3 regions of the Arthrobacter sp. AB6 genome follow, and region 1 is predicted to be linked to each of the others. Evidence: riboswitches for the same ligand, from Rfam matches in the RefSeq annotation. Region 1 holds a riboswitch; each other region holds the start of a gene.
The links. Region 1 has a riboswitch for thiamine pyrophosphate ahead of thiD (bifunctional hydroxymethylpyrimidine kinase/phosphomethylpyrimidine kinase). Riboswitches for the same ligand answer to the same signal wherever they lie in the genome.
Positions count from the first base shown of each region.

Region 2: it holds a riboswitch for thiamine pyrophosphate, as region 1 does, so the genes downstream of both, thiO (glycine oxidase ThiO) here and thiD (bifunctional hydroxymethylpyrimidine kinase/phosphomethylpyrimidine kinase) in region 1, are expected to answer to the same signal.
Region 3: it holds a riboswitch for thiamine pyrophosphate, as region 1 does, so the genes downstream of both, Q9R30_RS16690 (ECF transporter S component) here and thiD (bifunctional hydroxymethylpyrimidine kinase/phosphomethylpyrimidine kinase) in region 1, are expected to answer to the same signal.

Region 1 is NZ_JAUZVL010000002.1:108,861-118,387, reverse strand. Features, by position in the region: gene Q9R30_RS01955 (Rne/Rng family ribonuclease) at 1-2,015, shown strand, start outside; TPP riboswitch at 2,146-2,243, shown strand; gene thiD (bifunctional hydroxymethylpyrimidine kinase/phosphomethylpyrimidine kinase) at 2,251-3,780, shown strand; gene rplU (50S ribosomal protein L21) at 4,045-4,353, shown strand; gene rpmA (50S ribosomal protein L27) at 4,415-4,678, shown strand; gene obgE (GTPase ObgE) at 4,794-6,383, shown strand; gene proB (glutamate 5-kinase) at 6,373-7,524, shown strand; gene Q9R30_RS01925 (glutamate-5-semialdehyde dehydrogenase) at 7,551-8,930, shown strand; gene Q9R30_RS01920 (hypothetical protein) at 9,008-9,238, shown strand; gene nadD (nicotinate-nucleotide adenylyltransferase) at 9,294-9,527, shown strand, end outside.
Region 2 is NZ_JAUZVL010000035.1:15,856-25,382, forward strand. Features, by position in the region: gene Q9R30_RS18810 (PHP domain-containing protein) at 1-77, shown strand, start outside; gene Q9R30_RS18815 (DNA methyltransferase) at 160-1,032, opposite strand; gene Q9R30_RS18820 (DEAD/DEAH box helicase) at 1,041-2,744, opposite strand; gene Q9R30_RS18825 (hypothetical protein) at 2,771-2,911, shown strand; gene Q9R30_RS18830 (RNB domain-containing ribonuclease) at 3,049-4,554, opposite strand; gene thiE (thiamine phosphate synthase) at 4,630-5,385, opposite strand; TPP riboswitch at 5,414-5,531, shown strand; gene thiO (glycine oxidase ThiO) at 5,526-6,854, shown strand; gene thiS (sulfur carrier protein ThiS) at 6,851-7,087, shown strand; gene Q9R30_RS18850 (thiazole synthase) at 7,093-7,908, shown strand; gene Q9R30_RS18855 (4a-hydroxytetrahydrobiopterin dehydratase) at 7,952-8,293, shown strand; gene Q9R30_RS18860 (hypothetical protein) at 8,383-8,685, opposite strand; gene Q9R30_RS18865 (DUF3107 domain-containing protein) at 8,726-8,950, opposite strand; gene Q9R30_RS18870 (TetR/AcrR family transcriptional regulator) at 9,014-9,527, opposite strand, start outside.
Region 3 is NZ_JAUZVL010000026.1:2,560-12,086, reverse strand. Features, by position in the region: gene Q9R30_RS16735 (Na+/H+ antiporter subunit D) at 1-558, shown strand, start outside; gene Q9R30_RS16730 (Na+/H+ antiporter subunit E) at 555-1,100, shown strand; gene Q9R30_RS16725 (monovalent cation/H+ antiporter complex subunit F) at 1,097-1,375, shown strand; gene mnhG (monovalent cation/H(+) antiporter subunit G) at 1,365-1,766, shown strand; gene Q9R30_RS16715 (DUF4235 domain-containing protein) at 1,785-2,048, opposite strand; gene Q9R30_RS16710 (CDGSH iron-sulfur domain-containing protein) at 2,127-2,342, opposite strand; gene Q9R30_RS16705 (iron-containing redox enzyme family protein) at 2,401-3,498, opposite strand; gene Q9R30_RS16700 (DUF4383 domain-containing protein) at 3,485-4,036, opposite strand; gene Q9R30_RS16695 (heme-degrading domain-containing protein) at 4,168-4,710, opposite strand; TPP riboswitch at 4,796-4,936, shown strand; gene Q9R30_RS16690 (ECF transporter S component) at 5,001-5,624, shown strand; gene Q9R30_RS16685 (ATP-binding cassette domain-containing protein) at 5,624-7,180, shown strand; gene Q9R30_RS16680 (energy-coupling factor transporter transmembrane component T) at 7,177-7,977, shown strand; gene Q9R30_RS16675 (UDP-N-acetylglucosamine 1-carboxyvinyltransferase) at 8,556-9,527, shown strand, end outside.

The DNA.
Region 1 (9,527 bases):
TCGTGGACATCGGACGCGGCCGCAACGCCGTCCTGTACGCCGGCGAAGTCAACTGGGACGCCGTGAACCTCGAGGGCAAGCAGCGCCGCATTGAAAACGCGCTCAAGTCCGGCGACACCGTGCTGGTCCAGGTCACCAAGGACCCCGTGGGCCACAAGGGCGCGCGCCTGACCAGCCAGATCTCGCTGCCGGGCCGCTACCTGGTCTTCGTTCCCGGCGGTTCCATGACCGGCATCTCCCGCAAGCTGCCCGACGTCGAACGCAACCGCCTCAAGCGGATCCTCAAGGACCGCCTCCCCGAGCAGGCCGGCGTGATTGTCCGGACCGCTGCGGAAGGCGCCTCCGAGGAAGAGCTGACCCACGACATCAACCGGCTGCGGGCACAGTGGGAAGGTATCGAAAGCCAGTCGAAGTCCACCAAGATCCTTGCTCCGGAGCTGCTGTACGGCGAACCGGACCTGACCATCAAGGTGGTCCGCGACGTCTTCAACGAGGACTTCTCCAAGCTGATCGTCTCCGGCGAGGAAGCCTGGGACACCATCGAGGCGTACGTCACCTACGTTGCTCCCGATCTCGTGGGGCGCCTCGAGAAATGGACCAAGGACCAGGACATCTTCAGCGCATGGCGGATCGACGAACAGATCCACAAAGCACTGGAACGGAAGGTCTTCCTGCCCTCCGGCGGCTCGCTGGTGATCGACCGCACCGAGGCCATGACCGTGGTGGACGTCAACACCGGCAAATTCACCGGCAGCGGCGGCAACCTTGAAGAGACCGTCACCAAGAACAACCTGGAAGCTGCGGAGGAAGTGGTCCGCCAGCTCCGCCTGCGCGATATCGGCGGCATCATCGTCATCGACTTCATCGACATGGTCCTGGAATCGAACCGCGACCTCGTCCTCCGCAGGATGGTGGAGTGCCTGGGACGTGACCGCACCAAACACCAGGTTGCCGAAGTAACGTCGCTTGGCCTGGTGCAGATGACGCGCAAGCGGATGGGCACCGGGCTCCTTGAAGTGTTTGGCGAGCAGTGCGAGGCCTGCGCCGGCCGCGGCGTGGTGACCCACGATGACCCCGTGGAGCACCGCCGGGCCAACATCGTGGCGGCTGAACACCATGTTCAGCGCTCGGACGCCCGCCCGGACGTCCGGAACGAAAGCCACCGTACTGAGGCGCAGCGTGGGGACAGCAGCCAGCCCGGCGTCCGTCCCGACCGGAAGCGCCGCCGCGGCCGCGGCGGCCAGCAGGTGGACGCTGCTCCCGCAGCTGCCCTCCACGTGCACACGGTCCACGCCGACCCCACGGACGCCGAGCGGCACGCCAAGGCCGAAGCCACCCGGCTTGCCCTTGCCAACATTGCTGCGGCAGCGCACGCCGCCCATCTGCACGACGACGAGGTGGCCGCGGCCAGGCAGGCTCCGCAGGCCCAGCCCGCGGCGCCGGCGGAAACAGGGAAGCACGACGGCGACGCCTCCAGGCCCGCCGCCGTCCTCACCTTCGGCGGGGAGGAAGTTGCCCTGCCGTTCGTGGAGCACGCGGAGGAGCAGCAGCCGAAGCCCGCCCTGACGCTGGACCGCCTCGCTGAGGCCTTCGCCCACCTCGGTGAACCCGCCCCGGCCGCCGAAGCCACGGCCGGGCAGCCGGGACTGCCGGCGCCGGAACAGGCGCAGCGGGAACCGGAACAGGTCCGGGCGCCGCAGGCGGAGTCTCCGCAGGTCCGGTCCGAGCAGCTGCAGGCTGCCCCTGCCGCGCCGGAGAAGGACTATTCCGACCACACCGTGGAACAGTCCCGCCCGCGCCGGGCACGCCGCAACCGCAGCGCCAGCCGCGCCCAGGGGGCGGCCAACCAGACCTCCGTCCAGCAGCACGAGAATGTCCCCGCCGAGGCGGCAGGGCACTCACACTCAGCAAAGGCGCCGGAAGCTGGCCAGGCAGGTGCCCCTGCAGCAGGCAACGCCAAGCCTGCCGCGGAACCCATCATCCTGGGCGTCGGGGTTCCGGCTTCGGAGCTCTAGGCCACCGCACGCGACACGCCAGGATGCCCGGCCGCCCACCACGCGTGGGCGGCCGGGCATCCGGCATTTAAGGCCGCAACAGTCGCACGGCGTCACCTTCGCCCTGAGCCCAGCAAAAAAGCTAGGCTGGTGAACCGACACGGGGTGCCGCGCAGAGGGCCGGCTGAGATCCACACCCGTTGAACCTGTCCGGCTAGCACCGGCGAAGGGATGTCTCTTGTCTTCAACTCTCGAAATGCCTGCTGCCACCGTTGAGGGCGCGCCTGCTCCTGCAACACAGTCCGGCCAGCGGCGGGACGTGCCCCGGGTCCTCTCCATTGCAGGCTCCGATCCTTCCGGCGGAGCCGGCGTCCAGGCGGACCTGAAAAGCATCGCGGCCCACGGCGGCTTCGGAATGGCTGCCATCACTGCCCTCACCGTGCAGAACACCCGCGGCGTGCGCGGCGTCCACGTTCCCCCCGCGGCCTTCCTTACCCAGCAACTTGACGCGCTCAGTGAGGACATCAGCATCGACGCCGTGAAAATCGGGATGCTGGGTGACACCGGCGTGATCGAAGCTGTCCGGGCGTGGCTCGAAAAAGTGCGTCCCGGCGTCGTGGTTTTGGACCCTGTCATGGTGGCCACCAGCGGTGACCGGCTCCTGCAGGAATCCGCCGAAGCCGCGCTACGCGGGCTGCTGCCGCTGGCGCACCTCATCACGCCCAACCTGGCTGAACTTGCCATGCTGGTGGGCGGGGACGTGCAGGAGAGCTGGGAAGGCGCCCTGGAACAGGGCCGCGAGCTCTCCTCCGCCACGGGGGCGACGGTGCTTGTGAAGGGCGGGCACTTGGCGGGGGAAGAATGCCCCGACGCCCTTGTCAGCACTGCGGGCACGCTTGGCCAGGACGTGGTGGTGGTCCCGGGCAAGCGCGTGGCCACGCGGAACAGCCACGGCACCGGTTGTTCGCTGTCATCAGCCATGGCCACAGTCCAGGTGCGGCTGGGGGACTGGGAGGCAGCCCTCCGGGAGGTCAAGCCCTGGCTGTCCGGCGCGCTGGAGGCCTCGGAGGCGTTGCAGGTGGGAACAGGCAACGGGCCCGTCCACCACTTCCACCACCTTCAGCCGCAGCCTGCTGAGGGCAGCTTCGCAGCGCAGCTGTGGGCTGAAGCGGAGAAGCACCTGGAGGCCATTTATTCCCTGGGGTTTATCCAGGGACTGGCCTCCGGCGACCTGGCCGAGAAGCACTTTGGCTACTACCTGGCCCAGGACGCCATCTACCTTAACGGCTACTCACGGGTGCTCGCGCGTGCCAGCGCCCTCGCCCCAACGGAAGCCGAACAGCTCTTCTGGGCGCGCTCCGCCCAACAGTGCCTCGAAGTCGAATCTGAACTGCACCGCTCCTGGCTCAGTACACGGACCGTTGAGCCGCGGCTGGGGCCCGTGACCAAGTCCTACGTGGACCATCTGGTGGCGGCATCGGCGTCGGGCAGTTACGCCGTGCTGGCGGCAGCAGTCCTGCCGTGCTTCTGGCTGTACGCCGAGGTGGGCAAGACGCTTCACGCCCAGTTCGTTGCTGCCGGGGAACCAGCAGGCCACCCCTACGCGGAGTGGCTGCGCACGTACGCGGATGAGGACTTCGCTGCGGCCACCCGCAGGGCGGTTGCCATTGTGGACGGGGCCGGCCGCGCAGCTTCCGCAGGGGACCGGACAGCCATGGCCGCGGCGTTCAGGCAGTCGTGCCGGCTGGAAGTTGAATTTTTCGACGCGCCGCGCCTTCATTCCTGACGGCCGCACGGCCACAGCACCGGTACTATGGTGGGGCACCCCCCCGGCCAGGGAAATGTGTTGTGGTACCTATCACAGACAACCCGCCGGAACCAGCCTCATTTGCGGCCGAAGGCAAAATTAGCGTATTCTAGATCTTCGGTGCTTACGCCAACACTTGGGTTATGACCCCACGGCGTTGAGGCACAGCGAGAGCCCAACCAATTCAGGCACCGGGTTCCGCACGCAAATTTGTAATAAACGTCGAGAGAAGTGAGTTCCCAAGTGGTGTACGCGATTGTCCGCGCAGGCGGCCGCCAAGAGAAGGTTTCCGTTGGAGACTTCGTTACCCTGAACCGCGTCGCCGGTGGAGCTGGCAGCACCATTCAGCTGCCCGCACTGCTCCTGGTTGACGGTGACAAGGTCACCTCCGCCGCTGCTGACCTGGCCAAGGTAACTGTTACGGCTGAGATCCTCCAGGACCTCCGTGGTCCTAAGATTGTGATCCAGAAGTTCAAGAACAAGACCGGTTACAAGAAGCGCCAGGGTCACCGCCAGGAACTGACCAAGGTCAAGATCACTGGTATCAAGTAACCTTCCGTTACTGTTCAGGTTTTTCAGCAGATTCCCCAGAATTTAGAGGCAGGCATTTCAGATGGCACATAAAAAGGGCGCGAGCTCCACTCGCAACGGTCGTGACTCCAACGCACAGTACCTCGGCGTCAAGCGCTTCGGCGGCCAGGTAGTTTCCGCCGGCGAGATCATCGTCCGCCAGCGCGGCACCCACTTCCACCCGGGCGCCGGTGTTGGCCGCGGCGGCGACGACACCCTGTTCGCCCTGACCCCGGGCGCCGTTGAATTCGGCACCCGCCGCGGTCGCCGCGTCGTCAACATCGTTGCTGCTGCAGCTGCAGAGTAACAACCAGTTCTGAAGCGGTGGAGCGGGCCATATGGTCCGCTCCACTGTTCTTTTAACCGCATTACAATCGTCTTGGCGCCTGAGGGTGCCGAGGAACAGCTTTGAGGAGATCCACGTGGCCAGCTTTGTAGACCGGGTAGTACTGCACGTATCCGGCGGTAGCGGCGGCCACGGGTGCGTCTCCGTCCACCGCGAAAAGTTCAAGCCGCTGGGCGGTCCCGACGGCGGCAACGGCGGCAATGGCGGCGACGTGATCCTTCGCGTGGACCACCAGACCACCACCCTCCTTGACTACCACCACGCGCCCCACCGGCACGCCACCAACGGCGGTCCGGGCATGGGTGACTGGCGCGGCGGCAAGAACGGCGAAACGCTCATCCTTCCCGTCCCGGACGGCACGGTGGTCAAGTCCAAGGACGGTACCGTCCTCGCCGACCTCGTGGGTGAAGGCACCGAATATGTGGCGGCAGCCGGCGGCATCGGCGGCCTGGGCAACGCCGCGCTCTCCTCACAGAAGCGCCGCGCCCCCGGCTTCGCCCTGCTCGGCATCGAAGGCGAATCCAGCGATATCGTCCTGGAACTGAAGTCCATCGCGGACATCGCCCTTGTGGGGTTCCCGTCCGCCGGCAAGTCCAGCCTCATCGCCGCCATGTCCGCGGCGCGGCCCAAGATCGCCGACTACCCGTTCACCACGCTGGTTCCCAACCTGGGTGTGGTGCAGGCCGGCGACGTCCGCTTCACCATCGCCGACGTGCCCGGGCTGATTGAAGGCGCCAGTGAGGGCAAGGGCCTCGGCCACCACTTCCTCCGCCACGTGGAGCGCTGCGCTGCGCTGGTGCACGTCCTGGACTGCGGCACCCTTGAGGCTGACCGCGACCCCCTTTCGGACCTGGCCGTCATCGAGGCAGAGCTGGAAAAGTACGCGGTGGACATGAGCTATGCGGGCCAGGACGGCGATGTTGTTCCGCTCAACCACCGCCCCCGCCTGGTGGCACTGAACAAGGTTGACCTGCCCGACGGCAAGGACATGGCGGAGTTCGTCCGCCCGGAACTCGAGTCCCGCGGCTACCGTGTCTTCGAAATCTCCGCCACCAGCCATGAGGGCCTGCGCCAGCTGGGCTTCGCCATGGCCGAAATCGTCAAGGCCGCCCGTGATGCTGTTGCCGCTGCGCCGCCCAAGGTACAGCCCGTTGTCATCAAGCCCCGCGCGGTTAATGAGGCAGGCTTCCGGATCCGCCGGGAAGAAAAGGGCCTTGAGCCGCTGTTCCGAGTACTGGGCGAAAAGCCGGTGCGCTGGGTCAAGCAGACGGACTTCACTAACGAGGAAGCCATCGGCTACCTCGCTGACCGCCTGGCAAAGCTCGGCGTGGAAACGGAGCTGTTCAAGCAGGGCGCCAAGCCGGGCGACACAGTCGTTATTGGCGAGGATGACGGCGTCGTCTTTGACTGGGAGCCCACCATGATGGCCGGTGCCGAACTGCTGGCCTCGCCTCGCGGCACCGACGTCCGGTTCGCCGACATCGGCGACCGCCCCACGCGCGGACAGAAACGTGAAGAGCAGCAGGAACGCAAGGACGCCAGGGCCGCCGCCCGCGCCGAGCTTGAAGCCGAGCGCAAGGCCGGCATCTGGACCGAGTCCGTGAGCAGCCGCCGGGTTGCCAAGCCGCTCAAGGAGAGTGGACTGGACGCAGACAATGACTTCTAGCGCTGCAGCAGCGGAGCCGCTGGCGCGGCCCGTGGACAGAAGCGTGCTGGCCAACGCGCGCCGGATCGTGGTGAAGGTTGGCTCGTCGTCGCTGACCAGCATCAAGGGCGGCATCTCCGAAGAGGCGCTGACTGCCTTGGCCGACGCGTTGGCGGCCAAACGCAACACCGGCACCGAAATCATCCTGGTGTCCTCCGGTGCCATCGCCGCGGGCCTGGCCCCGCTGGGCCTCTCCAAGCGGCCGCGCGACCTTGCGACGCAGCAGGCAGCGGCCAGCGTGGGGCAGGGCCTCCTCATGGCCCGCTACACCCATGCCTTCGGGGCGCACGGCGTGACGGTCAGCCAGGTGCTGCTCACCGCCGAAGACCTCATGCGGCGCAGCCAGCACACCAACGCGTTCCGCGCCCTGGACAGGCTGCTCAACCTTGGCGTGGTGCCGGTGGTCAATGAAAACGACACCGTGGCCACGCACGAAATCCGCTTCGGGGACAATGACAGGCTCGCTGCCCTGGTGGCCCACTTGGTCCGGGCTGACGCCCTCGTGCTGCTGTCCGACGTCGACTCCCTCTACGACGGCCCGCCGTCGCTTGGCGCGAAGCGGATCCCGCTTGTGGAAGGGGCTCATGACCTGGAGGGTGTTTCCATCGGGAAACCAGGCAAGGCCGGCGTGGGCACCGGCGGGATGCTGACCAAGGTGGAAGCGGCCACCATGGCAGCCGGTTCCGGCATCCATGCCCTTGTCACTTCCACCCCCAACGCTGCGGCTGCCCTAAACGGCGAGGACGTGGGCACCTGGTTCACGGTCAACGGTGCCCGCAAGCCCGTCCGCCTCCTGTGGCTGGCGCATATCGCCTCCGTCCAGGGGCGGCTGGTGCTGGACGAGGGTGCAGTCAAGGCTGTGCGGCACCACCGCACTTCGCTGCTGCCGGCAGGCATCTCCGCCGTTTTCGGTGATTTTGAAGCGGGCGACGCCGTCGAAATAGCAGCTGCCGACGGCACCGTGGTTGCGCGGGGACTGGTGAACTATTCGTCCGCCGAGCTGCCACAGATGCTGGGCCGGTCCACCAGGGACCTGGGTGAGGCGCTGGGCAGCGGCTACGACCGCGAAGTTGTTCACGTTGACGACCTGGTGCTGGTCTGAGCTTCCCGCTCGCCTAAACTTGGAACATGACTGAGGCCCTGATCCACAACAAGACTGCTGAGAATCCCGGAGATACTGCCGCCACCGAGGCGCAGCCGGCTACTTCATCCGTGGCGCAGGTGCCGGCTGATTCCCCGCTGTCTTCCGGCGATATTGAGGCAGCAGTCCATGCCATTGCGGACCGCTCCCGTGACGCCGCACGCCGGATGGCCATGGCAAACCGGGCCTGGAAGGACCGCGCCCTCCGCACCGTCGGCACAGCCCTGCTGGAGAACACCGAGGCCATTCTTACGGCCAACGCCATGGACGTGGCAGCAGGAAAGGCCAATGGCACCTCCGCTGCCCTGCTGGACCGCCTTACCTTGACGGAAACCCGCATCTCGGGACTTGTGGCGGCTTTGGAAAACCTGGCCAACCTCCCCGATCCCGTGGGAAACGTGGTCCGCGGGCAGACGCTTCCCAACGGCCTGCGCCTCCGGCAGGTCAACGTTCCCATGGGCGTGGTGGCGGCCATCTACGAAGCACGGCCGAACGTCACCGTGGACATTGCCGGACTGGCACTCAAGAGCGGCAACGCCGTGATCCTGCGCGGCGGCACTGCCGCCCAAGCCACCAATGAGGTGTTGGTGCGGGTACTGCGGGAAGCGCTGGAGTCAGTGGGCCTGCCTGCCGACGCCGTCCAGACCGTCGACCAGTACGGCCGGGCAGGTGCCAACGTCCTCATGAAGGCGCGCGGCAGGGTGGACGTGCTGATTCCCCGCGGCGGCCGGGAGCTCATCCAGACCGTTGTCCTCAACTCCGCCGTGCCTGTGATCGAGACCGGTGAAGGAAACGTGCACATCTTCATCGATGAATCGGCCGGCGAGGACATGGCAGTGGAGATCCTCCTCAACGCCAAGACCCAGCGGCCCAGCGTCTGCAACACAGTGGAGACGCTCCTGGTCCACTCGGGATCCCCCGTTCTTCCCGCCGTGGCAGCTGCGCTCCGCCAGGCAGGGGTCCGGCTGCATGCGGACGAGCGGGTCCGCGCGGCCCTGCCCGCCTCCATTGAGTCCGAACCTGCCACTGAGGAGGACTGGGGCACGGAGTACATGGACCTGGACCTCGCGGTGGCCATGGTGGACAGCCTTGACGAGGCCGTGCAGCACATCCGTACCTGGTCCACGGGCCACACGGAAGCGATCCTCACCAACGATCTGCGGAATGCCGAACGCTTCATTGCCGAGGTGGATTCTGCTGCCGTCATTGTGAATGCCTCCACCCGGTTTACCGACGGCGGGGAGCTTGGCCTGGGCGCGGAGGTGGGCATTTCAACCCAAAAGCTGCACGCGCGGGGGCCCATGGGGCTGACCGAACTGACCACCACGAAGTGGATAGTGCAGGGCGAGGGCCAGGTGCGCGGGTAGCGCACGGTAACATAGACCAGAAGTCAGAAACGGCGGAGCTTTCCGCTGCCACAATCGTTTGAGCCCAAGGGGAGAAAATGCTGTTCCAGCAGATTGCCACGACCGCCGCCGAAGGCGGAGAACACGAACTCGCGCCGCTGTGGGCTGAGCCGTGGGTCTTCGGGGTGGTTATGTTCGCCCTCCTGCTGGTGCTGATGTTTATCACACTGTCCTACTCCAACCTGGGCAACCGCCACGCAGCAACCGAGGAGCACGCGGACCCGCACCGCCAGCACCCCAACAAGCACGATCACGGGCAGGGCCACTAACATTTCCCGCGCTTTGCACCGCTCGGGTGCCACCGGCAGGCTGCGGCTTGGCGTGATGGGCGGGACGTTTGATCCCATCCATCACGGCCACTTGGTCGCAGCCAGCGAGGTGGCTGCGGAATTCGACCTGGACGAGGTGGTTTTCGTCCCCACCGGCCAGCCGTGGCAGAAGTCCCACAAACACGTCAGCGAGCCCGAGCACCGCTACCTCATGACAGTCATCGCGACGGCCTCCAATCCGCGCTTCACTGTCAGCAGGGTAGACATTGAACGGCCAGGCCCCACCTAC
Region 2 (9,527 bases), on a different contig from region 1:
ACCTCACCTCACCGGACGTCCTCGCCCGGATTGAGGAACTGGGGACGGGTACCAGGGTGGTGCGAGCGGGGGAGTAACCCCGGTGCGAGGGCCCGCGCTGAGGTGAAGTAAGTCGCGCCAAGTGTCGTTTTGAGGGGTCAAAACGACACTTGGCGCTACCTAGTTGGGCGGGAACGCGGCGAGCTCCGCATGGGCACCCAGGCGCTTGGCCATGATGTCGATCGCCGGCTGGTTCTGGTCCACGCACACAAACTTCCGGTCCATCTTGGCCGCCACTGCACCCAGGGTCCCGGAGCCGGCAAAGAAGTCCAGGCACCAGTCGCCGGGACGGCTTGAGGCAGCAACCACCCGGCGGACCAGGCCCTCGGGCTTTTGCGTCGGGTATCCGGTCTTCTCCTTGCCGGTGGGGGAGACGATGGTGTGCCACCAGACGTCCGTGGGCAGTTTCCCCAGCTCGCGCTTGGCGGGCGTCACAAGGCCCGGTGCCATGTACGGCTCGCGGTCCACCTCGGCGCTGTCGAAGTGGTACTTCGCCGGGTTCTTGACATACACCAGGATGTTGTCGTGCTTGGTGGGCCAGCGGTTCTTGGCGCGGGCTCCATAGTCGTACGCCCAGATGATCTCGTTCAGGAAGCACTCCCGGCCGAAGATCGCATCCAGCATCACCTTGGCGTAATGCACCTCGCGGTAATCGAGGTGCAGGTACAGGGTGCCGTCCTCCGCCAGCAGGCGCCACGCTTCCACGAGCCGGGGCTCCAGGAAGGACCAGTAGTCGCTGAACGCATCGTCATACCGGTGGAGCGCTCCCTTGATGGTGTCGTAGGAGCGCCCCTTGAATCCGACGCGGTCGCCGGCGCCGTCCGCATTGGCCACCATGGTGGTCTGCTGGCGCCGTTGGGCCCTGCCGGTGTTGAACGGCGGATCCACATATATCAGCGTGAAGGCGCCGTCCGGCAGCGAGGGAAGGAAGTCCGCGTTGTCTGCGTGGACCACCAGGCTGCTGCCGTCCGGCGCCCAGACAGTGTCAGTCATGGAGGGTTTTAGGCCTCGCTGCTGCCGGGCTGCGTGGCCTTGTCGCCGCCCACTACCTCGCCGTTGCGGCGCCGGGTGCGCGTGCGGGGGCGGCGGGTGCGGGAGGGCTGCTCTGCTTCGCCTGCAGCGGCGTTGCCATCACCGGCAGCAACGGGAGCTGCGGCAGGCTCGGACGTACGACGGCGGCGCTCGCCTGTGCGGGCAGCGGAGTCGCCGCTGCGCCCGCCTTCGCGCCTGCCGCTGCGTTCCCGGTTGTCCCGGTCGCGGCTGTCACGGCCGCCGGAGCGGCCGGCGTCACGGCCTGCGTCGCGGCCCCCGCGGGCGTTCTTCTTGCCCGTTTCGCCCAGGTCTTCCAGGACTTCGGCGTCAACTCCGGCCAGGGTGCGCTTGTCGCGCGGGAGCCGTCCCTTGGTGCCTTCGGGAATGTCCAGGTCTTCAAAGAGGTGCGGGGACGACGAATAGGTCTCCACGGGCTCCGGCACGCTCAGGCCCAGGGCCTTGTTGATCAGTCCCCAGCGGGGCATGTCGTCCCAGTCCACGAAGGTGACGGCGGTGCCCTTGTTGCCGGCGCGGCCGGTGCGGCCCACGCGGTGCAGGTAGATTTTTTCGTCTTCCACGCACTGGTAGTTGATGACGTGGGTGACGTCGTCGACGTCGATGCCGCGCGCGGCGACGTCGGTTGCCACCAGGACGTCCACCTTGTTGTTGCGGAAGGCCCGGAGGGCCTGCTCGCGGGCACCCTGGCCGAGGTCGCCGTGGATGGCGGCGGCCGCGAAGCCCCGGTCCACGAGTTCCTCGGAAACCTTGGCGGCAGTGCGTTTGGTCTTGGTGAAGATGATGGTCCGGCCGCGGCCCCTGGCCTGCAGGATGCGGGCGACGACCTCGATCTTGTCCATGCTGTGGGCGCGGTAGATGAGCTGGCGGATATCGCGCTTGGTGAGGCCTTCATCATCCGGATCCGCCGCACGGATGTGGGTGGGCTGGGTCATGTAGCGCCGGGCCATGGCGATGACCGGGCCGGGCATGGTAGCGGAGAACAGCAGGGTCTGGCGGACGGCCGGTGTTGCTGCGATCAGGGTTTCGACGTCGGGCAGGAAGCCGAGGTCAAGCATTTCGTCAGCCTCGTCCAGGATGACGATCTTTACGTTTTTCAGGCTCAGGTGCTTCTGCTTGTAGAGGTCGATGAGGCGCCCGGGGGTTCCCACCACAACTTCCACACCGTTCTTCAGCGCCTCCACCTGCGGTTCGTAGGCGCGGCCGCCGTAGATGGTGGCGATGCGTGCATTCCGCTTGCGGGATGCAGTCTGCAGGTCGTTGGCCACCTGCACCGCCAGTTCACGGGTGGGAACAATGACCAATGCCTGCGGTGCGCCGGGGACGGCAAGCTTTTCGTAGCCGGCGTCGTCCCGGCCTACAACCCGCTGGAGGGCCGGGATACCGAAACCCAGGGTCTTGCCGGTGCCGGTCTTGGCCTGGCCGATGATGTCGTGTCCGGAGAGTGCCACCGGCAGGGTCATGGCCTGGATGGGGAAGGGGTGGGTGATGCCGGCGTCGGCCAGGGACTCCACGATGTCGGCGCGGACGTTGAAGTCCGCAAAGGACTTCTCCTCAATCTCGTGCGGCTTCTCGTCGGAGATGATGGTTTCTTCGGGCTCAAGCGTTTCGGTGCCGGAGTCGTCCGTCAAAAGCTGGTGGGTATGCAATTCACTCACGGGGAGTTTCCTTATTCATTTGGGCAATGGCGCTGCCTGCTCAACGGGCCGGCCGGCAGGCCGTTCCGGAGCACGCTCAGGCGCGCAAGCAATTCCAGTGGAAGCCGATCGCGGGCTATCTTTATGCTGGCACTGGTGACCAGCGGGTGGTTCTCAAGATCGCGTAGGGGCGGGCTTGTTGGTTTCAAATCAAGGAAATCAACGACCGGGCATCCATTTCTACTCCTTCAGTCTAGCCGCAAGGGCATGGAAATCCGGCTTTTGCCCGCGCTGCGGCCCGGTTATGCCGCAAAACCGCCCCGGTTCACGGCACCTTCGGCACCAGTTCGAAATGCACATCACGCGTGGCGATGTCCGAGGATATGAGGCGCACCCGGACCTTGGTTCCGGCCTCCAGTTCTCCGGCGCAGCGCGCCGTCACTGCAGGTTCGGCGATCTGGATGATCCCGGAGCCGCCGTTGCCGTTCTTGCCCTTGCCGTTGCCGTTCCGGCTTATGGCGCCGTTCCCGTTCTCCTTCTGGGGCTTCGACCCTGAAATGACGATCGCGTCGAACTCCTGTCCGACGTGGTTGATCAGCAGCGCCGCCTCCACGGTGTCCAGCGCCATGCGCTCCATCCGGGATGCCAGCTGGTCCGAGCCGGCCATGATCTCGGGAAGCGACGGCAGTGCATCCCGCACCCACCCGGGCACCTCTCCGCCATTACTCAAGGCCTCGCAGGTGACCAGCACAAAGCGGTCCACCAGGCGGCGAAGCGGGGCGGTGGTATGGGCGTACGCTGCGCCGATGGCGGACTGCACGGCGTCATCCGGGACGGTGCCGTCGAAGGCCGTATAGGCGGCCCCGCGGAAAAGCATCCCCGCGGAGTGGAGGATTGCGAGCTGGCGGGGATGGGTGGGGTCCAGGCTGCGGAGGTATTCGCCGTAGCTGACTTCGCCGTCCCACGGCTTTCCGAGGGCCTCTGTCTGCAGTCGGAAATGGTTCAGGGAACGCTCATCCGGGGCGGGCATGGTGCGCAGGATGCCCACTTTTCCGGCCAGCATGAGCTGCGCGGCTGCCATGCCGGTCATCAGCGATATCTGGGCGTTCCAGTCCTCCACGGGCAGCTGCGGTGCGGCGGCAATCCGGTAGCCGCCGTCGGGAAGCTGGACAATCTCCTGGTCCGGCATGTTCAGGCTGGCACCATCCCGGGCACGCTCCAGTTCCACGCGCTTGAGGCCCACTTCTTTGAGGAGGAGCAGCACAGGGGAGGGGCTGCCGCCGTCAAGTTCCGCCTGGGCGCCCTTGTAGCTGAGCTTGGCGCGGCTGCGCATCCGGGCACGCCGCACCGTGACGGCAGTGACCTCCGCATCACCGTCAAGACGGAAGTCCCACACGAACGCGGAACAGTCCTGTCCCGGAAGGAGGCTTCCCGCCCCCTCGCTGATCACTTCCGGATGCAGCGGGATGCGGCCGTCCGGCGTGTAAAAGGTCTGTCCCCGGCGCCGCGTCTCAGCGTCCAGCGGGCCGCCCGGGGCAACGAACGCCGGCACGTCGGCGATGGCGTAGAGAACGTGGTAGCCGCCGCCGTCGCGCTCGATGAACAGCGCCTGGTCCAGGTCGGTGGACGACGCGGGATCGATGGTGATGAATTCAACGGACGTCAGATCATGGGACGGCAGCTGCAATGCGGACACGGCGGCCTCGGCGTCCTTCACGGCATCGTCAGGGTACGCGCCCGGCAGTTCAAGCTCACTCCGGAGCGCGCCCAACGCCGCTTCGAGGGCATTGGTGTGCTCGTGGACACTGGGGGCCAGCCGATGATGTGACACGAAAATCAGCGTAGCCCGAATTTCGTCAATAGTGCACGGAAGCGGCCCGGAGAGGCACAGCCGTCCGGTGCGGGGTTATGGGCGGGCGCCGTCCAGGGCGCTGCGGAGCGAGGCAGCGGCCGCGGCCGGATCATCAGCCTCAGTAATGGCCCGGACCACCACGATCCGGCGTGCGCCGGCTTCCACCACCTCTTCAACATTGGAGTGGTCGATGCCGCCGATCGCGAACCAGGGCACACCGCCGTCAAACGTGTCCTCCTGCCCTTCCGCCCCTGCAACAGCAGCGGCGGCGTACCTCACCAGGTCAAGCCCGACGGCGGCCCGTCCGGGCTTGGTGGGAGTTGCCCAGAGCGGCCCCACGCAGAAGTAGTCCAGCGCCGAGGGGCCGGCGGCGGCAGCCAGGGCGGCGTCCACCTGCTCCGGGCTGTGGCTTGACAGGCCGATGGCCGCGTTGCCGTTCAACAGCGTCCGGGCCGCCTTGAGGGGCAGGTCCTTTTGGCCGATGTGGAATACCGGGGCTCCGGACAACACTGCGACGTCCGCCCTGTCATTCACCGCCCACAGCCGGCCGTGGCGCACCGCCGATTCCTTGAGTACGGCCAGGAGCTCCAGCTCCTCGGCGGCTTCGATGGACTTGTCCCGCAGCTGGATGATGTCCACCCCGCCTGCGAAGGCGGCATCGACGAACTGCCCGAAATCGCCCTGTTCCCGGCGCGCGTCCGTGCAGAGGTAAAGGCGCGCGGCCTGCACGCCGGAACCGCCTCCGGCTTTGAGAAAGGCGTTTGTAGCAGGGACGGGGGATGCAGCGGCAGGAGGGCGGGACACATTCATGGGTGCCAGCCTAGTTCCTCTACACTTGGCCTCGTACTGCGGGAGCCGCGGCAGCTGTCATAAAGCGCCGGGCTGAGAGGGCGTCAGAGCCGACCGCTTGACCTGATCCGGCTAATACCGGCGTAGGGAAGGAGACACTCATGCCCAATGCGCTCGAAGCCCCGTACCGGCCCGCGCCCGGCCCTTCACTGGAGGCCGACGTTGCGGTCATCGGCGGGGGAGTCATCGGCCACGGCATCGCCTGGGAGGTGAGAAGGTCCGGGCATTCAGCGGTGGTCATCGATGACGCCCCCGGATCCGGTGCCAGCTGGGCCGCGGCGGGGATGCTTGCCCCGGTGAGCGAGCTGCACTACCAGGAGGAGGACCTCCTGGAACTCATGCTGGAGGCCTCCGGGCGCTGGCCGGGTTTTGCCGCAGGCCTCGCCGCGGCCGCCGGTTCGGATCCCGGGTATCTTACGACGCCGACCCTCGCCCTGGGTGCCGACGCCGCGGACCGGCAGGCGCTGCTGGACCTGCGCGGGGTGCAGCAGGCCAACGGGCTGACGGTTGAGCCCCTCACCATCCGTGAAGCCCGGCGCCGGGAGCCGCTGTTGAGCCCGGCCATTGCCTCGGCGCTGGATACACCGGCGGACCACCAGGTGGATCCCCGGCTGCTGGTGGCCTGCCTCCGCCGTGCCCTGGCCCGGCACATGGGCGGAACCGGGAGCGGCGGAAGCTTCGTGGCCGGCGCCGCCGAGGGCTACGCCGTTCCGGACCGGGCAGCGGGCCTGCTCTGGCGGGACGGAGCCGTCGCCGGCGTCACGCTGGAGGGCGGAGGAACGGTGGCGGCCAGGGAGACCGTAGTGGCCAACGGACTGCACGCCGCGGCCCTCACCGGGCTGCCGGAAAACCTGCACCTGCCCTTGCGCCCGGTCCACGGTGACATCCTTCGCCTCGCCGTCCCCGCCCACCTCCAGCCGCTGCTGACCTCCACCGTCCGCGGACTGGTCCGCGGGATCCCTGTGTACATCGTCCCCCGGCAGGACGGCACCGTGGTGATCGGGGCAACGCAGCGTGAGGACGCACTGGGGAAGAAGGACAGCGGGACCAGCGCCGGGGCAGTGTCGGCAGGGGGCGTCTACCAGCTGCTGCGCGACGCCCAGGTCCTGGTGCCTGCGGTCGCAGAACTTGAGCTGCTGGAATGCACAGCCCGGGCCCGTCCCGGCACGCCTGACAACGCCCCGCTGCTCGGGCGGGTCCCCCTGGAGGACGGCCCTGCAGGTCAAAGCCACGTGGAAGGGCTGATCATTGCCACCGGCTTCTTCCGCCACGGCGTCCTCCTCACCCCGGCAGCGGCCGCGATATGCCGGGACCTGCTCGAAGGCAGGGCGGACCCCCGCTGGGCCCCCTTCAATCCCGGCCGCTTTTCCGGCGCCGCTGTTCGGCCTGCTGCAGCGGCCACCCCACCCAACCCCAAGGAGACAGCATGAACATCACCCTGAACGGAACCGGACATACAGTCGCCGACGGCGCATCCATCACCACGCTCGTCACCGAGGTCACCGGCCGCGCACTGGCGGCTGACGGCCAGGCCACCGATGGCCGGAAGCTGGGCGTCGCCGTGGCGCGCAACGCCCACGTGGTGCCACGGAGCCAGTGGTTTGCCACCGCACTCACCGAGGGTGACGACGTCGAACTTGTCACGGCAGTACAGGGAGGCTGACCCCCATGACGGAAACCCGCAGCACCCTCGCCGGCACCCGGCCGGACCTTCATGACCCCCTGGTGATCGACGGCGTCGCGCTCGGATCCCGGCTCATCATGGGCACCGGCGGCGCGCCCAGCCTGGAGGGCCTTGGCGCCGCGCTCCTGGCTTCCGGCACCTCGCTCACCACCGTGGCCATGCGGCGCTATTCACCCCATGAGGCCGGCTCGCTTTTCCAGCTGCTCGTGGACCACGGCATCAAGGTCCTCCCTAACACGGCGGGGTGCTTCACAGCCCGGGACGCTGTCCTCACCGCGGAGCTTGCCAGGGAGGCCTTGGAAACCGACTGGGTGAAGCTGGAAGTCATCGCTGATGAACACACCCTCCTGCCGGATGCCGTGGAACTCGTGGACGCCACCGAACAGCTGGTCAGCCGGGGCTTCAAGGTTTTCGCGTACACCAATGACGACCCCGTCCTGGCGCTTCGGCTCGAGAACCTGGGAGCCACCGCGGTCATGCCGCTCGGCTCGCCCATTGGCACCGGCCTGGGCATCCTTAACCCGCACAACATCGAGCTCATCGTGTCCCGGGCCTCGGTTCCGGTGGTGCTGGATGCGGGCATCGGTACCGCATCCGACGCCGCCCTGGCGATGGAACTCGGATGTGACGCCGTGCTCCTGGCCACGGCGGTGACCCGGGCACAGGATCCGGCCATGATGGGCGCGGCCTTCAAGCATGCCGTCATCGCAGGTAGGCTGGCGAAAGCGGCAGGTCGCATACCTCGCCGTGAACACGCGCTGGCGTCGTCGGCGATGGAAGGCCGGGCCGAGTTCTTGTAGGCCCCGCTGTCCACCGGCTGGCGCCTTGACTCAAGGAGCAGCAGTGGCCGGCAAAGACGCCCTTCCCCCGGAACGAGTCGACGAAGCCTTGGCTGGACTGCCTGATTGGCGGGCCGACAATGGCGGATTGGTCACTGTCTTCAAGATGCCGACGGCGGTTGCCGCACTTGAGCTGATTGCCGCCGTCGGACGTCTGGCCGAGGAACAAAACCACCATCCCGACCTCGACTGGCGTTACAACCGCGTCTTTATCCGCTACACGTCCCACGACGCAGGGGGACAGGTGACTGACCGGGACATCGCGGCAGCTGCGGGAGCAAGTGAAGCTGCGGCAGCGTCGGGGGCCGTTGCCGAGCCGGCGAAGTACGTGCCCGGGCGCCAGTAGCCTCGTCACCAACAACTGGTCCCTAAGGAGCAATGGCCGCCACCCCTTACGGGATGGCGGCCACTGCTGCCGGTTGCCTTGCGCCGGCCCTACGCCCGGAGGATCGCCGTAAGCCTTTCCGCGTCCCGGCGCGCACGCGTGCGGCCGAGGTACACCGCTGCCCCTGTTGCGGCGCCTGCGCCCAGCACGATTGGCAGGACCCACGGCATCCACGTCAGCCCCGGCAGGTAGCCGAACCCGGCCGCCACCAGGATGGTCCAGCTCAAGGCCGCCACTCCCACGGCGACCCCGGCGGGCAGGCCTGCACCATACTTGGCATGCCGCTTGTCGTTGGCCCAGACAATGAAGCCTGCCGCGGCGGCGGCCAGTACAACGATGGTCAGCGAAAGCATGGTTCTCCTCGAGCTGCGGACGGGGTTCTGTGGCCGGGCGCTAGAACTGGCCGAAACCTACGCGCCGTGCCTCTTCTGCACCGATTTCCACGTAGCCAAGCGCGCCGCCGGGAACAATGATCAGGCGTCCCTTTTCATCTTTCAGTCGCAGTTCGTTGCCCGTTGTGATCGCTTCCCCCACGACCTTGGCCACAGAATCCGCGTCCTCGGTTGATTCGAGCACAATTTCGCGGGCAACGTTCTGAACGCCGATCTTAATCTCCACAGGGGCCTCCCAGCCAGTCAAAGTTTCTCGTGCTTCTCTACGAGGTGTTGTCTTATTTGTAGTCTAGGACTCTTTGGGGAAGCGAGAGATTCCGCGCCAAGCTAAACGGTAGATGAGGTCGCTGGCCACATTGATGTCCAGGTTGCCGTCAGTTTCCAGCCAGTACCTGGCGCTGACCTGGGCCATCCCTGCCAGCCCCCGGCCCAGCAGCTGTGCCTCGAGATGGGGGAGCTTGGTGTCCTCGGCGATGACGCGTGCGATGGCATCGGCGAACGTCCTGTTGAAAGTCTCCAGCCGCGAGCTGACGTCGGGGTCGTTGATCAGGTCGGATTCAAACACCAGCCGGTGGGCCTGGTCATCGCTGGCGATGAACTGGAAGTAGGCACGCATGACGGCCTGCACGCGCTCGTCATTATCGGTGGTGGAGTTCAGGGCGCCCAGCATCAGTTCGGTAAGCGAGGCCAGATGGCTTTCCAGCAAGGCGAGGTACAGCTCGCGCTTTGACGGAAAGTGCTGGTACAGGACAGGTTTGCTGACGTGCGCCGTCTCGGCGATCTCGTCCATGGCCGCACCGTGG
Region 3 (9,527 bases), on a different contig from region 1:
ATCGAACGCCGCGGCGGGAGCTCCTCGGTGGACCGGCTGGGCGGCCTCGCCAAGCTGTCGCCCCTGCTGGCATTGCTGTTCTTCATCCCCGCAATGAACCTGGCCGGGATTCCGCCCTTCTCAGGATTCCTGGGGAAGGTGGGTCTCATGCAGGCCGGGATTGAACTGGGGACGCCGCTGGCGTACGTGCTGGTGATCGGCGGGGTGCTTACCAGCCTGCTGACCCTGCTTGCCGTGGCGAGGGTGTGGAACCGCGCGTTCTGGCGCCGGCCCTCGGACGCCGAACACCCGGATCCCGTGCTGCTTGCGCCGGCCGCCGGGCGGGCCGACGGCCCTGGCGCCAAACGGAACACCGTCACACTGCTGCCGCGCACCATGGTGGGCTCGACAGTGGGGCTGGTGGTCCTTGGCGTTGCCCTGACGGTTTTCGCGGGGCCGCTGTTCACGGTCTCTGACCAGGCTGCGCGCGACATGCTGGACCGGACCTCCTACATCCACGCTGTCCTGGGCGGAGGCGTCGACGTCCCGATGGTTGCCACGCCGGGAGGGGGAAAATGAGCCGCCGCCGGATTTCCCTCCGCCAGGAGCTGCCGCTCCTGGTCTGGCTGGTCATTGTCTGGGGTGCCCTGTGGCAGGACTTCAGCCCCGGCAACCTCCTGTTCGGGGCGTTGCTGGCCGTGGCGGTCGCGCGGCTGTTCTACCTTCCACCGGTGGAACTGAGCGGCCGGTTCAACATCCTGTACGCCGTTCCCTTCGCGCTCGTCTTCCTGGCCAAGGTGGTGGCTGCCAGCGCGCAGCTCCTGTACCTTGCCATCGCCAAGGGGCCAAAGGTGACCAACGCCGTCGTCGCCGTCCCGCTCCGCAGCCGCCAGGACCTCATGGTCACGGCCACGGGGCACGTGATTTCCCTGATTCCGGGCTCGCTGGTGGTGGAGGTGGACCGCTCCACGTCCACCCTCTACCTGCATGCCCTCAACATCAGTTCCCCGCAGGAAGTCGAAAACCTTAAAAATGAGGTGCGGTCCATCGAAGCGGGGCTGATCAGGATCATGGGCACCAAGGAAGAACTCGAAACCGTGCGAATGGAGGCGGACGCATGATGCAGACCGTCCTGGCTGTTACTGCCGTAATCTTCTCGGTGGCCGCCGCCGGTGCCATCATCAGGATCTCCAGGGGACCTTCACTGCTGGACCGGGTGCTGGCCACGGACGTCCTGTTGGCCATCCTGGGCGGTGCCCTGTGCGTGGACATGGCCGTCAACAGGCACCTGAACAACCTGATGCTGGTGGTGGCCACTTCCATCATCGGCTTTATCGGGTCCGTGACGGTGGCAAGGTTCGTGGCGGACCGGAGGGAGCAGTCCAATGAGTCCTGACTCCACTGGCCTGGATGCCTGGGTGGATGTGCTGTCCGCTGTGTTCATGATCGTCGGGGCCGTCATGTCGCTCGGCGCGGCCATCGGCTTGCTTCGCTTTCCCGACCTGCTCAGCCGCATGCATGCCGCTACCAAGCCGCAGGTGCTGGGGCTGTTCCTGCTCCTGGCGTCCATCGGACTCCAGTTGCGCACCTGGTGGGTGTGGCCCTTACTGCTGGTCGCGTGGATTTTCCAGCTGCTCACCGTGCCCGTTTCAGCACACATGGTGGGCCGGGCCGGCTACCGCACCAAGCACCTCCACCGCGAGCTCCTCACCTCCGATGAGCTTGAGGCCGTGGTGCAAAAAGCCGCCGCCAAAACCGCCCGTGAGGAGGGTTCCGGCGACGGCTGAACACCGTTCGGCGTGCTGCTAGACGATGTCCTGGCTCTTGGCGAACCGGGTGATGGCGCGCTGGGTGCCACGGTTTGCCAGGACCTGGATGATGGTGCTCACCGAGGCAGAGATCAGGGCGAACGTCAGAGCCGAGTGAAGGCTCGTGGGGACGTCCTCGTGCTTGCCGGTGGGGGGCTTCCGGCCGGTGGTCTTTTCCCAGATGGCGTTGACGAGCTTGGTGCCGACAAAGCCTGCGCCGAGGCTCACGCCAGTGCCGAGCAGCTTGATGAAAAGGTTCATTCCTAGTACTCCTTGCGGGCGGAAAACGGGCTGTCCCTAGCCTAACCGGCGATTGCGGCCGGCCGGTGCAGGCGCTGCTCAGGTTGCCGGGGGTTCCGTCCGGAACTTGACCATCTTGTGCGTCCCATCGCAATAGGGCTTGATGGCTGACGCCCCGCAGCGGCACAGTGCCACGGTTTTCCGTTCACGCGGCAACGGTTCCCCGGAGGGCGTGACGATCTCGAAGTCGCCGCGCACAATCAGCGGACCGTCGGGGCACACCACGATGGAGCTCTCGGCCGGTTCCTGGTTCATGCGAGCTCCTGTTTTAGGTTGCCGGGGGTGATGGACGGCGGCGGGGAACTTGCGCCGCTCATGCTGCTGCCGGCACTGCCGCCCTTAGTGAGGTCCCGCCGTTCTCCCAAGACTGCAGGAGATGGGCGGACAGCCTGCCGTCCAGCGCCATGGCTGCCGTGGCACCGAACAATACATCTCCAAGAAGTCCTGGTTCGGCTTCCACCAGGCCGCCGGCCAGGTCGCGGCCGGCGATCTGCTCGTGGACGGCGTCTGCTTCCACGTGTTCATCGAAATAGTGGGTGACGGCGGCATCGAAACCATGCCGCCGGAAGCCGCTGCCGTATAGGCGGTTGGGCTGGGAGGAGGTCATCTCATAGATGGCCAGGTGCCCGGTGATGGCACCCCGCAACCGGCGGTTAAGCCCGAACAGGGACATCAGGTTCACTGCGGCGAGGGAGACGGCCGGGACGGAATCGACGTAGGCGCCGTATTCGTCCGCCATCCCCAGGCCCCGCAGGGTGCGGGCGAAAAGTGCGCTGTGCATCCGTTCGGGACGTCCGCCGCCGTACTCATCCGCCTGGATTTCCACCAGCGCGGCCTTGGGGCGCCCGGCGAGCCGGGGAATGGCAAAGGTATGGGGATCGGCCTCCTTCAGCTGGTAGATGGACTTATGGATCAGGAATTCCTTGAGCTGATCCAGGCTGGCCTTCTTCGCCACGTACCGGGAGAGGCTGGGGCCGGTATCTCGGGCTGCGAGGCCGAACAGGACATCGGCCACAGCGTCGCTGGTGGGACGCGAGGCCGCGGGAAGCTCCAGTTCGCCGGCTGCTTCACGGGCGGCCCGCCTGAGCGCGGCCTCGAACGGCTTTTCCAGCAGCTGGCGGACCTGGATCAGTCCCGGCGCCCATTCCCACTCATCGCTGACGCCTGCGAGCCCGGTGTAGTGGAGCTCGTAGAGGCAGAAGAGCGTCAGCTGGAGGTCGTCATCGCCGATGATGTCCGGGGTGGCGGCCAACTGGCTGCTGACCGCCCGGTGCAGTCCCGCGGCGCGGTCATCGGCAGTTCCGTCGTCGGCGGTTCGGCCGTCGGGGCGGGTGCCAATGGAGCAGGGTACCTCCGTGAGAAGGGCGAACAAGGCGGCGCTGGCGGGACCGCGCGCTTCAGGGATTTTCATAGTGCTCCTTCAGGTCCGGCGTTGGTGCCGGTTCCGCGACGTCGTTGCTGGGGCTTCCGGGCCGGTTGCTGCTATCGCTGCTGGCAACGCCTGCGGGGACAGCGGGGCCTCGGGCAGCCAGGGTGATGGCCAGCGCAATCATGGCCAGGCCGAGGGCCAGGTGCAGCCAGTCGTCCGCGTTGTTCGCAGGGAGGAAGTTGGCAGGCGTGGTGTCACCCGCCAGGAAGCCGTACAGCCAGAGGAGCAGATAGGTCACGCCGCCGTAGATAAGGAAGTTCCTGGCTTGGGGATGCGTCCGCGCCATCAGGACCCCTGCAAGCCCGAAGACCAGGTGTACCGCGTTAAGGAGCACGGACACCTGGAAGACGCCCAGCAGCAGCGCCCCTGAACCAGGTCCGGCAAGGCCCAACGAGCCATAGTTGGAGGTAACGCCGGGGATGAAGCCCAAGATGCCCAACAGGAAGAAGACCGTTCCAATTCCGAGGGCGGCATTTTGCAGGCGTGTTCGGGGGCCCGTCAGGCGGGTGCTGGCTGCCATGTCCTGTTCTCCTCAAAACCCGGGAGACAACATAGTAAGCATGATTACTAAATAAATGCTAAGCAGCCTTTGTGTTTCTGCTGCCGGGTGGACGTGCGTCCAGCGTGCGGGTCACTCCGCCAGCATTGGCATCAGTCCGCTCCCGCGGAGCGGAGGATTTCACGCAGGGCCTCGACCACCAGGTCGTGATCCTGCACCTGGGGAAGCCCCGAAACCGTAACAGTGGCCACGGCGCCCACTCCGGTGACGTACAGCGGGAAGGAGCCGCCGTGCGCGGCGTACCGGCGCTGGTCGAACCAGCCCTGGTCCTCGATCCGGCCGCCGCGAAGCCGGCCGCGCAATCCCACCAGCAGTGAGGGGATCTCGTACCGTGCAGCAGTGCGCTGCTTCGCCCGGATCCAGTGATCGTTATCCGGCGTCGCACCGGGCAGTGCCGCATGGAACAGCACCTGCCCGCCCTTGGTGATGTCAATCGCGATAGGCAGCCCGCGCTCCTTGCCCAGCTCCACCAGGAGCAGTCCCAGGTTCAGGGAGTCGTCGAGGGAGAAGCCTGGAAACTGCAGTTCCCGGACTTCGCCTTCAATCCGGGCGATCAGTGCCGCCAGCGATCCCTCCGGCTGGATGGCATCGGAATCCGGGTCGAAGTCGGTCACATGCGGGGGATTGGCAGCCATGGCCCACAATCTACCCCCGCCGCGGTGTAAACTGGCAACGCCCAACAGGGTATTTCTGCAACGAATCATTTCAAGCAAAAGCAACATTCAACGACAGGGGAGCGCCGCCGTCGGGCATCACTGGCAATGCCAGGATCCGCAGGTGGGCGCTGAGAGTGCGGGCAGCCGCAGACCCTCGAACCTGATCCGGTTAGTACCGGCGCAAGGGAGTCGAGTTCTCGAAGTGCGCGCAGCGGCAGCATAGCCGGCGGCCGCGTCCACTTTCCCCTCCTGTTCCTCAGGAGGATCACATGGCAACAACAGCAGTCAAGAAGACCAGCAGCAAGTCCTGGCGCGTCGTGGACATCGTGGTGGCGGCCCTCATCGCCATTGCCGGCGGCGTCATTTTCTGGGCATGGTCCCAGGGCGCGGCCGCAGTGTCCGGCCCCATGAACGCCACCTACCCGCCACTGACCGGCCTGATCGCCGGCGGCTGGATGATCCCGGCCGTGCTGGGCATGCTCATCATTCGCAAGCCCGGCGCCGCGCTGTTCTGCGAGACGGTAGCCGCCACCGGTGAGCTGCTCATGGGGTCCCAGTACGGGGCTTCCGTGCTGTTCTCCGGCTTCGTCCAGGGCCTCGGCGCGGAAATCATTTTCGCGATCTTCGTATACCGGAAGTTCAACCTGCCCGTGGCACTGCTGGCCGGTGCCGCCGCCGGTTTCTTCTGCGGCCTCAACGACTCCTTCGCGCCGTGGGGCTGGAACATCGCCTACTCCGGCGGGGACAAGCTGGTGTACATCGTCTTCACCGCCATCTCCGGCGCCATTATCGCCGGCGCCCTGTCATGGATCGCCACCCGCGGGCTGGCCAGGACCGGGGTCCTGAGCTCGTTCGCGTCGCGGAAGGCAGCAACGGAGCCTGTCTTCTCCTGATGTCCGCACCTTCCCGCCAGGGCGCGCCCACCGCAGTGCGTCCCGCCGCCGTCACGGCCCGCGGCTGGGGCTGGCGGCATGCCGGGCGCGCCAAGCCGGCGGTCCATGCCCTCGACCTGGACATCCGTCCGGGAGAGCGGGTGCTGCTTTTGGGGCCTTCCGGCGCCGGCAAGTCCACCCTCCTCCATGCTTTGGCGGGGGTCCTGGGGGATGTGGACGACGACGGCGGCGCGGCCGGCGATTCCGACGAGTCGGGTTCGCTGCTGGTTGACGGAGCCTCCCCCCGCGAGCAGCGCGGGCGCGCCGGCCTCATGCAGCAGGACCCCGAAACGCAGGTGGTCCTGTCCCGCGTGGGTGACGACGCCGCCTTCGGCGCCGAGAACCTCGCCGTGCCCCGCCACGCCATCTGGAGCCGCGTGCACGAGGCGCTGGACGACGTCGGACTTTCCCACCTCCCGCTGGACCATCCAACGTCGGTACTCTCCGGCGGGCAGAAGCAGCGGCTGGCGCTCGCGGGCATCCTTGCCATGCGTCCCGGTCTCATCCTGCTGGACGAGCCGACGGCGAACCTGGACCCGGCCGGCGTGCTGGAGGTCCGCGACGCCGTGGCGCGGTGCCTGGACAAAACCGGCGCCACGCTGGTGGTGGTGGAGCACCGGGTGTCCGTGTGGAAGGACCTGGTGGACCGGATTGTGGTGCTGCAGCCCGGCACCGACGCGAAGGAGGCCGTGCTGCTGGACGGCCCGCCGGACCAAGTGCTCAGGGAAGCCCGGAGCATGCTGATTGCTGCCGGGGTGTGGGTGCCCGGCTATGTCCCGGACACCCGGCTGCGTGCGGCGGATCCAGCCCGGGGGACGGGTGGCCTCCTGCTCGCTGCCGAGGAGCTGGCGGTGTCCCGTGAACGGGCGGGGCGCAGCGGCTTCCGGAAGGTGCCGCCGGTACCCGTGCAGGCGGATATTTCCGCCCAGGTCCGTGCCGGGCAGGCCTTGGCGGTGACGGGGCCGAACGGGGCAGGGAAGTCCACGCTTGCCCTGACGCTCGCCGGGCTTCTCGAACCCGTGGCCGGGAAGGTTTCGGCCACGCTGGACCTGAGCCGCGGCGCCGGAATAGACCCGTACAAGTGGAAAGCCGAGCAGCTCATCGAGCGGATCGGCACCGTGTTCCAGGAACCCGAGCACCAGTTCGTCACCGGGAAGGTGCTGGACGAACTGATGTTTGGCCCACGGCACCTTGGCCATGGCGGGGAGCGCGTGGACGAGCTGCTGGAGCGCCTGCGGCTCACCCACCTTGTGGACGCCAACCCCTACACGCTTTCGGGCGGGGAGAAGCGGCGGCTGTCCGTGGCGACGGTCCTGGCTGCGCATCCCCAGGTGCTGGTCCTGGACGAGCCTACGTTCGGCCAGGATGCCAACACGTGGGCGGAGCTGGCATCCTTCCTGTCCGAGCTGCTGGACGGCGGCACCGCCGTGGTCTCCGTGACCCATGACGCCGAGTTCACGGCCGCGCTGGGCGGAACGGAACTGCGGATGGCTCCGGCGGAAACGGCGGCACCATGAGGCAGGAGCTGAACCTGCGCGGCAACAATGCGCTGCTGGCCAGGGCCAACCCCCTCAGCAAGTTCGCCGCCGTCTTCCTCATCACGGCCGTGCTGGCACTCTCCATCGACTGGGTGTCCGCATCGGTGGCGCTGGCCTTTGAAGTCCTGCTGTTTCCCCTGGCCGGCCTGACGCCCGCCCTGCTGTGGCAGCGCGGCTGGCCGCTGATCCTCGCCGCCGCAGTGGGAGGCTGGAGCACCTCCATCCTGGCGCCGGACAGCGGAAAGACGCTGATCGACGTCGGCATCTGGACCATGAGCGAAGGGTCCCTGGAGCTGGGCGTGGGCTTCACGCTGCGGGGGCTGGCGATTGCCCTGCCGGCAGTGCTGCTGATGAGCTGCACCGACCCCACAGACCTCGCTGATGCGCTGGCGCAGAAGGCGCGCCTCCCGCACCGGTTCGTGCTGGGAACCCTCGCCGCCATGCGGCTGGTGGGCCTGATGGCCGAAGAATGGCAGACCATCGGGATGGCCCGCCGCGCGCGGGGGGTGGGTTCCCGCGGCAGTGCCCTGCAGCGCGTGAAGGCGACGCTGGGGCAGAGCTTCGGGCTGCTGGTCCAGGCGATCCGCCGGGCCTCGAGGCTCGCGGTGACCATGGAAGCCCGCGGCTTTGGCGGCGGCCGCCGGACGTGGGCCCGCGAATCGACCTACAGCGTGTTGGATGCGTGGGTTCTTGCCGGCGGTGTGGTGATGGCGGCAACAGCGGTTTTTGCCGCCGTCTCCCTGGGCACCTGGAACATGGTGTGGCTGGGGAACTGACAGCCGGCCAGGCCTACGGGCACGAAGAGTCGTAGTCGGAACCCCTCGATACAAACTGGGTCAACTCCACCTCGCCGCCGCCGGTGAGGGGCGCAGACGCACTGGCCATCGCTGCTCCTTACGCGTTCCGGGATCCTGCCGGCCAGCTCGGGAGTGAGTAAAGGTTGCTCGACCCGCTGACAGTTCTGTCCGGTTGGCGTCCTTGTCCGTGTACGACCAGCTGTTTTCGGTCTCCACATCCAGCCAAGGAGCGATTGCACTCCCTCTCCCGGGGAGGGCGCCGCGTACGCTGGCGAGCCGCAGATGAGGAGCTGGGCCGCGAGTAACAGTGCCGCCATTCCTGGCACGCTCCGAGTGCTCCGGGCCGGAAATGCCCCGCTACCTGGCATGGGCGGTGCTGGTGTTCGGCGCATACTGCCTCCCTTGCCGTTGGACCAGCGTCAGTCTCCCGCCCTTGAAGGGCTCGGTCAAGGAATCCGACGCCCTTCGATCGCATCGTTCGGGTAAACGCTCTTCGGTGGCTGCTGATTAGGCCGGATAACCGGGGCGCTTAACTCATTTATGATATAAACTTGAGTATGACGCAGGAAACCGCTGAACACGTTGCCGCCATGTTGAGGGATGCCCGGGCCGAGAAGGGCTGGACCCAAGGACAGTTGGCTGCCGAGCTGGGGACGAGCCAGAGCGCCGTTGCCCGCATGGAACAGGGCAAGCAGAACCTGAGCCTGAAAATGATCCAGCGCCTTGAAGCGATCTTCGACAGGAGCATCGTGAACGTGGGCAAGCCGCAGATGACCCACCTGCGCGTTGAAGGCGGGCGCACCCTTTCGGGTTCGGTGGACGTCAACAGCAGCAAGAACGCCGGAGTGGCTTTGCTGTGCGCCAGCCTCATCAACCGGGGAACCACCATTCTTCGCCGCCTTGCACGCATCGAAGAAGTGAACAGGATCGTTGAAGTCCTGACCAGCATCGGTGTGGAATGCACCTGGCTCAACGACACCGACCTGCGGCTCCGCCGCCCGGCGGTCCTGGACCTGGGCGCGATGGACGTTGACGCCGCACGCCGCACGCGGAGCGTCATCATGTTGCTGGGACCCCTGCTCGCTGAGTCAGCCAGGTACAAGCTTCCGTATGCGGGCGGCTGTGATCTTGGTACCCGGACGGTGGAGCCGCACATGCAGGCACTGCGCCAGTTCGGACTCTCGGTGGAAGCGACGGCGGGCTTCTACGAGGTGCAGGCCCCGTCCGCGGACACCCGGGACCGCTCCTTTGTCCTGACTGAGCGCGGCGACACCGTCACCGAGAACGCCATCATGGCCGCAGCCCACCGCGAAGGCACCACTGTTATCCGGAATGCCAGCCCCAATTACATGGTGCAGGACCTCTGCTTCTACCTGGAGATGCTGGGGGTGGTTATCGAGGGGGTGGGGACCACCACCCTGAAGATCACCGGGCGACCATCAATCGATGCCGAGATTGAGTACTTCCCGTCGGAGGATCCCATCGAGGCCATGAGCCTGATTACCGCCGGGATTGTCACCAACTCGGAG